2 linked regions of the Pokkaliibacter sp. MBI-7 genome follow. The protein of the gene in region 1 interacts with the protein of each later gene in a pairwise test. Links are inferred from orthologs where the notes say so. Each region holds a gene or a part of one and is shown in the gene's direction. Other genes may lie near its edges.

Evidence for each region.
Region 2: the proteins of typA (region 1) and rlmKL interact in binary tests that used the Escherichia coli proteins (3 or more experiments, as listed by UniProt). The link is inferred for Pokkaliibacter sp. MBI-7 from one-to-one orthologs.

The regions. Positions count from the first base shown.
Region 1 is NZ_JARVTG010000001.1:2,162,700-2,167,922, forward strand. The notes cover bases 1-2,996. They hold typA (translational GTPase TypA), read left to right. Parts: upstream 1-592; coding sequence 593-2,401; downstream 2,402-2,996. Other genes in these bases: QCD60_RS09680 (alpha/beta fold hydrolase), read left to right, coding at 2,562-2,996. Outside these bases: more of QCD60_RS09680, read left to right, coding at 2,997-3,098; QCD60_RS09685 (alpha/beta fold hydrolase), read left to right, coding at 3,086-3,538; dtd (D-aminoacyl-tRNA deacylase), read left to right, coding at 3,592-4,032; QCD60_RS09695 (H-NS histone family protein), read left to right, coding at 4,174-4,509; DNA-binding transcriptional regulator CsiR, read right to left, coding at 4,565-5,223. UniProt on the Escherichia coli protein: A 50S ribosomal subunit assembly protein with GTPase and nucleotide-independent chaperone activity, required for 50S subunit assembly at low temperatures, may also play a role in translation.
Region 2 is NZ_JARVTG010000002.1:459,013-461,932, forward strand. It holds rlmKL (bifunctional 23S rRNA (guanine(2069)-N(7))-methyltransferase RlmK/23S rRNA (guanine(2445)-N(2))-methyltransferase RlmL), read left to right. Parts: upstream 1-333; coding sequence 334-2,508; downstream 2,509-2,920. UniProt on the Escherichia coli protein: Specifically methylates the guanine in position 2445 (m2G2445) and the guanine in position 2069 (m7G2069) of 23S rRNA. Methylation occurs before assembly of 23S rRNA into 50S subunits.

The DNA.
Region 1 (5,223 bases):
CGGGCCTCTCGCAGACATCCGCTCAGATGTTTCTTAACTCACTGAGCATGGAATCCAGCCTCGGGTAAAAAAGCTGGAGGCTTGCGCCTCCATCAAAGTTGTTGCTGTCAACTGAGTCGCTTTATACAAAGCAACGCCTGTGCCAAATCAGCAAACCTTTGATTTATATAGATTTTAATTTCACGTGCACGCATTTTGCGCCATACACAGAACCAATATAGTGCACATTTATCAAATCATGCCACTTATTGGTGCATTCATTCTCCTTGTGAAGTATTGCAAGCAGATAAAAGGAGAAGATTGGCGCAAATTTGGTGCAACCACGCCACTCAGAACAGGCGATCCTGCCCCTTACTCTGCTGATCAGGCTTCTCATATGAAGCCACTGTAATAAAGACGTGATGTTCTGCGGATATAACGCGACGCCATTGAGAGGCGATCACTTTGCGCATGACATAAAGGCACAGAAGAAAAAATGGCTAATATATCGCCACATTATTGAATTGACAGTCACCAAGATGACCGGAGTCAAGTATAATGCCGGTTTTCCGTCTGCCCTGAGCAGACTCTGTAAACAAGCAGGATTTCCCTTGTGATCGAGAAATTACGCAATATCGCCATTATTGCCCACGTTGACCATGGTAAGACAACACTGGTCGATAAATTGCTGCAGCAGTCCGGCACCCTTACCCGCCGTGATGAGGGTCAGGAGCGCCTGATGGACTCCAACGACCAGGAAAAGGAACGCGGCATTACCATCCTGGCCAAGAACACTGCCATCAACTGGAACGGCTATCGCATCAATATCGTCGATACCCCCGGACACGCGGACTTCGGTGGCGAAGTAGAACGCGTATTGTCGATGGTTGACTCTGTACTGTTGCTGGTCGACGCGGTTGATGGCCCCATGCCTCAAACGCGCTTCGTTACTCAGAAAGCCTTTGCTCGCGGCCTCAAGCCTATCGTTGTCATCAACAAGGTTGACCGTCCAGGCGCTCGCCCTGACTGGGTTGTAGATCAGGTATTTGATCTGTTTGACCGTCTTGGCGCTACTGATGAGCAGCTGGATTTCCCTATCATTTATGCTTCAGCATTGAATGGTATCGCTGGTACCTCTCATGAAGACCTGGCTGCCGATATGACTCCGCTGTTTGAGGCAATCGTCAATCTGGTTCCAGCACCCGCTGTTGATGCCGATGGCGCCTTCCAGATGCAGATCTCTGCTCTTGATTACAACTCTTATCTGGGCATTATCGGTATCGGCCGTGTTAGCCGTGGCCGCATCCGCACCAACACTCCGATCAAAGCCGTTGATATCGATGGCAAAGTCCGTTCTGGTCGCGTTCTGAGCGTGATGGGCTATTTGGGCCTGGAGCGTATCGAAGTACCAGAAGCGGAAGCAGGTGACATCATCTGTGTTACCGGTATGGACGAGCTCAACATCTCCGACACACTGTGTGCCTCCGATGCCGTTGAAGCACTGCCTCCCCTGACCGTAGACGAACCTACCGTCAGCATGTGCTTCCAGGTAAACGACTCTCCGTTCGCTGGCCGTGAAGGTAAGTTTGTCACGTCGCGCAACATCAAAGAGCGTCTTGAGCGCGAACTGTTGCACAACGTAGCTCTGCGTGTACGCCAGGGCGATACCCCAGACAAGTTCATCGTCTCTGGCCGTGGTGAACTGCACCTGTCAGTGCTGATCGAAACCATGCGCCGTGAAGGCTATGAACTGGCAGTATCTCGTCCTGAAGTTATTCAGAAAGAGATCGACGGTGTGCTGATGGAGCCATTTGAGCAGGTAGTCGTCGACTGTGAAGAAGCCTACCAGGGCCCTGTCATGGAAGAGATGGGCCGCCGCAAAGGCGACCTGCGTGACATGCAGATCGATGGTGCTGGTCGCGTCCGTATTGAATACCGCATTCCCTCACGTGGCCTGATTGGCTTCCGTAACCAGTTCCTGACCCTGACCTCTGGTACCGGTATCATGACTTCAAGCTTCGACAGCTATGATGAAGTGAAAGCCGGTCCAGCAGTACAGCGTATCAATGGCGTCATGATTTCCAACATTACCGGCAAGAGCCTGGCTTACGCCCTGTTCAGTCTGCAGGACCGTGGTCGCATGTTCATTGCTCCCAACCTGGAAGTGTATGAAGGCCAGGTGATCGGTCTGCACAGCCGTGGCAACGACCTCACCGTCAACCCCACCAAGGCCAAGCAACTGACCAACGTGCGCGCCTCTGGTAGCGATGAGAACATCCTGCTGACTCCACCGGTACGCCACTCTCTGGAACAGGCTCTGGAATTCATTGAAGATGATGAACTGGTGGAAATCACACCAAAGAGCATTCGCATCCGTAAGAAATTCCTGACTGAGAACGAGCGCAAACGCGCCTCTCGTTAATTTCTTCGCCTGCCCTGCAAAAAGCCCCTGCCTCGGAAGAGCCAGGGGCTTTTTCATGCTGTCTTACCGCTATATCGATTCTGGATAAAACAAGACTCACTTTACCTGACCTATACTGTGGCTAAATGTCGTTAAGCACATTTAGAAAGGGTGGGTCACGATGCACATTCTCTTTCCTGAAATTGGGCCTTATGCGCAGCACAAGCTAGCTGTTGACCCTCTGCATACGCTCTATATAGAAGAATGTGGTTATCCCGGAGGCATCCCTGTCCTTGTCATTCACGGTGGCCCAGGCAGCGGCTGTAACAGTGCTGACCGACGTTTCTTTGATCCTGGCCGCTTCCGCATCATTCTCTTTGATCAGCGTGGCTGTGGCCGTTCTACGCCGCACGGCAGCCTTGTCAATAACACAACACACCATCTCGTTGATGACATTGAGGCTATCCGCCGCTATCTGGGCATTGAACAATGGCTACTGTTTGCAGGCTCATGGGGAGCGGCCCTGGCACTAAGTTACGCACAGCGTCAGCCGCAGCAGGTTTCTGGATGTATTCTGCGTGGTACTTTCCTCTGCCGGCCAAAAGATATCGACTGGAGCTATGCTGCCGGCCAAAAGATATCGACTGGAGCTATGCTGCCGGAAATGGCGCTAGCAGATTGTTCCCCGATATTTGGGACGCACTTTTGCAGCCTTTAAAGGATCAAGAAAAGTCAGCCGTTTTGCCTGCCTATTACCGGCGATTGCAAAGCGGCAATGAATTAGAAGCCATGCAAGCTGCTCGTAGCTGGAATCAGTGGTTACGACGCTCCTTTGCAGACCCTCAAAGCCAGCTTGGACATGAGCATGAGGATCAATTAGCCAAAGCCCGCATTCATACCCATTATCTGATTAATTATGGCTTTCTAAAGGAGCACCCCATCCTGGATGCCATGGAAACAATTCGACATATACCTGCCATTTTGATCCATGGCCGCCTGGATACAGTGTGTCCAATTGAACAGTCTTATTTACTGCACAAACACTGGCCTAATGCAGAGCTGCATATTGTCCATCAGGCAGGTCACAGCGCGTTTGAGGCGGGTATTCTTGATAACCTGGTCAGAGCCACGCACTATTTCTCACTTAAATTGGCCTGACGGCTAGCAAGTGCTATTAACTGGCACATCACAACAAAGATGAAGGACTCAAAGTGAAAGCCCTTATTCAACGAGTACAGACTGCCAAAGTTGAGGTCTCCGGGAAGACCATTGGCCAAATCGACAAAGGTATTATGCTGCTACTTGGGATTGAGAAAGGTGATGATGAAAGCAAGGCAGACTGGTTGCTTGAGCGCATTCTAAACTACCGTATCTTTGCAGATGACAAACAGCGTATGAACCTGAGTCTGCGCGATATACAAGGTGGCTTGCTAATAGTCTCGCAATTCACTCTAGTTGCAGATACTCGAAAAGGCTTACGCCCAAGCTTTTCTGAGGGAGCGGACCCTATATCAGGAGAGCGTCTATACGATTATTTTATAGACCGTGCTCATAGCATTTATGAACATGTCAGTACTGGAAGCTTTGGGGCAGATATGCAAGTCAGTTTGATAAACGATGGGCCTGTGACCTTTTGGCTGGAAACAAAATAAATTGTGCAGTGCAAATCATGAATGAGGAAACATTACCTTACACGCCAGAAACAATAATGATTAAGCCTATTGGCGAATCTAATAAAATTTAGGCTATAATCCGACCATTACATATTCCCTTATTAAAACGGTTGGTGAGCCATGAAATATTCAGATTTACAATCTCTGTCTCTGTCCGAACTTGAAGCGCTGCAGGCCGATGTCGAAAAAGCCTTGGATCAGAAAAAACAGCAAGCTCAGGTAATCGATCAAATTAAAGCCATGGCGCTAGAGAATGGCATCCCATTTGAATCTGTTCTGAGTGAACTTCAGGGCTCCGTACGCAAAACCACTGGCGTAAAATCCAAATCAGCTCCTCAATATTACAATCCTGCTGATCCAAGCCAGACTTGGACTGGCAAAGGTCGTAAGCCAAAATGGATTGAAGAAGCACTGAACAACGGCTCAGATCTGGAAGATTTCCGTATTGCCGGTTAATGTTTTACGGATATAAAAAGCGGGCCTAATGCCCGCTTTTTTCTTGATATATAAGTCAGAGTATCTGCTTCTGATTCAACGTAGCGTAAATAACCGTCACTGGCATCAAAATATGCTGCCTCACTAAATCTACAGCCTCCTCTTTACGCCTTTGCAGTACGATATCGATCAGCCGTTGATGATCGATTTGGCTTCGGGCTAAAGAGTGTAAATCCAATACGGTTTCCTTTAACCAGAGCTGTCGATACCTCTCTGCTCGCGTATAAAGCATTAGCCGAACATCCAGCAACTGCGGAGACTTACACCCCAAGACGATCGCCTCATGTAAGTTGCGATGACATAACTCCCAACGGGCAACACGCTCTCCGTCAGGGACAGTCTGATCAACCTTAGACAAACGATAGGCGGCACCGACAATACCTGCCTCCCAGGCATCATCCCCTCGCTCAATTGCAAAAGCAGTAATACTAGCCTCAACTTCACTGCGAGCCTCGTAGATTGAAGTGAGCTCGTCTCTAGATATAGGACTAGCACGGAACCCACGCTGGCTCTCTGCGACGACCAATCTCTCAGTGATGAGTTGTGACAAAGCCTCCCGAATGGGACTACTTCCGACACCGTATCGCTGTTTTAAGCTGGAGATAAGCAACTTTTCACCCGGTAGGAATATACCCCGAATAATATCCTCACGTAGTTGGGATACAATCACAGAAC
Region 2 (2,920 bases), on another replicon or contig:
AATAAATATGCGTTATAAAAAGCCTCTCCGTTATGATTTCAGTCGTTGTCTGATCCTGATTATTCAACAATATCAAGCGCTTGAGATGGTTTTTTCAAATTGCTGCCAGATATGTCAGATCACGATTTTTTTTCATAATTGCGCTGTTCAGACTCTGAGTTGATCAGCCGAAGGGAATATCAAACGGTTTCTTGGTGACGACGCCTTCGTCCAGTATCATTGTCAGTCCGGCGTGAACCGCCGAAGTGGGTCGCGATAATCCGCTGTAGAAGCCAGTTTGCCAATCTGCGATCCGCATCTGTTTTCATCTGTACTCTGGATACGAGTCTTTACATGTCAGAACACAAATACCTTGTTACCTGTCCGAAAGGGCTGGAGTTGCTGCTGGAGAATGAGTTATTGGAGCTGGGCGGCACCTCAGTCAAACAGACCGTCGCCGGGGTGTTCTGTCACGGAGAGATTGAGCTGGGATATCGCATCTGCCTGTGGTCTCGTCTGGCCAACCGTGTGCTGTTGATTCTTAATGAATGGGATGCAAGCAGTGCCGATGAACTGTATCTGGGTGTCAAATCTGTCAACTGGATGGAGCATATGGCAGCTGATGGGACGTTGGCCGTTGATTTCAATGGTCGTGCAGAAGATATCCGCCATAGCCATTTTGGTGCACTAAAAGTGAAGGATGCCATTGTCGATCAGTTGCGTGATCTGACAGGCAAGCGCCCTAATGTTGATGCGCAGGCTCCTGATCTGCGTGTGTCCGCCAGTCTGTTCAAGCATCGTGCAACAGTATCTATCGACCTTTCCGGAGATAGCCTTCATCGCCGTGGCTATCGGCAGGAAAGCGGCGCTGCGCCGTTAAAAGAGAACCTTGCCGCTGCCATCCTTATGCGTTCCGGATGGTCTGAGCTGGGTCAGAAAGGCAGTCGTTTAATCGATCCGATGTGTGGCTCTGGCACCCTATTGGTAGAAGCGGCATTGATGGCTCTGGACATTGCCCCAGGCCTCGCACGCTGGCGATATGGCTTCAATAACTGGAAGCAACATCAGGCCGCGTTGTGGCAGCAGCTGCGGAAAGAGGCTACCGAGCGTAAAGAAGCAGGACTGCTGCGGGGCTGTGCAGAAATTCGTGGTTACGATGAGGACCCGCGAGTGATTAAAGTGGCCGAGGCCAATATCGCCCGTGCTGGTTTGGAGAAGTGGGTACGTGTCTCCGTGCGTGAAGTGGGGCAGCTGGTCAAGCCTAGCCATGTCAGTGACGATCTTCCCGGGCTGTTAGTCTGCAACCCTCCGTACGGTGAGCGTCTCAGTGATGTTCCTGTGCTGGTACATCTCTATCGTTCACTTGGCGATCGCCTGATCGATCAGTTCAAAGGGTGGTATGCGGGCGTATTCACCGGCAATCCCGATCTCTGCAAACAGATGCGGTTGCGTTCAACCAAGCAATACAAGTTTTTCAATGGTGCGATTCCTTGTGAACTCGTGCTGTTTGACATATCTGAACCCTATATTTTTACCTCCCCATCTAAAGCCAAAGTAGAGACGTCAGTCGCAGCAGTCGAGGACCTTTCCGAAGGCGCAGCGATGTTTGCTAACCGGGTTCGCAAGAACCTCAAGGCGATGAGCAAATGGGTAGAACGCAATAAGATTGATGCGTATCGCCTCTATGATGCCGATATGCCTGAGTATGCGGTGGCGGTGGATGTGTATCGTGACTGGTTACACGTGCAGGAATATGCGCCACCTAAGTCAGTAGATGCGAAAAAGGCGCAACGACGCCTGGAGGAGGTGATAACAGCACTGCCTGTAGTCACTGGTGTTGCTCCGGAGCGGATTGTTCTCAAGCAGCGTCAGCGCCAGTCTGGTACGAATCAATATCAGCGCCTTGGGCAGCAAGGTGATTTGCTGGAGGTGATTGAGTCAGGCTGTAAGTTGTTGGTGAATTTGCATGATTATCTGGATACCGGGCTGTTCCTTGACCACCGGCCAACGCGTACGCAGCTGCAGTCGATCAGTAAAGGCAAGCGGTTCCTGAATCTGTTCTGCTATACCGCCACCGCCACTGTGCATGCTGCGAAGGGTGGTGCGCGCTCCACGACAAGTGTTGATATGTCCAAAACCTATCTGGAGTGGGGCAGAAAAAACATGGCCCTGAATGGTTTTGGTGAGCGCTTCCATCACTTTATTCAGGATGACTGTTTTAACTGGCTGAAGCAGTGCAAGGATCAGTTTGATGTCATCTTCATGGATCCACCGTCATTTTCTAACTCCAAACGTATGCTCGATGTACTGGATGTTCAGCGTGATCATGTACGGCTGATTCGGGAAGCTGTGCGATTGCTGTCTGATGATGGGGTGTTGCTGTTCTCCAATAATCTGCGGACTTTCAAGATGGACTATGAGTCACTGGCGAACCTGCAGATCAAAGATGTTACCAAGGCGTCACTGGACCCGGATTTTGCTCGCAATGAGAAAATTCACCAGTGTTTTGAAATCAGAAAAGCGCACTAGTTAGGCGCTCCTGGCATCCAGCCATTGAATTATCCTCTTACATGATTTGATAGCATCTGCAGTAGCAGATGCTATCGCAAATCTATCTTCTGCCTTTGTCTTCTATACCTTTCCGCTCAGGGCGTTCAGACACCTGCCTGATTATTCTTGTCACGTTTTGAGCGCCATCTTGCTGTCTGGGCTGAGAACTGTCTGATTCACAGACGCTTTCACCGTATCACAGCAGAAAGTGTCGACACTTTTGCTGTCTGCTATCTCTTTAATCGCATCAATTACCATCTTGGCTCAGCCTAAAAACTCTGTAGACCAATAGCAGACTCCAGGTTTTATAGGGGGTGGCTTAACTTTGATCCTGCTGGCGCGCAGAGTATAAGCAGATGCTACTTTCGTTTAATGTCGACAATTTGACCTT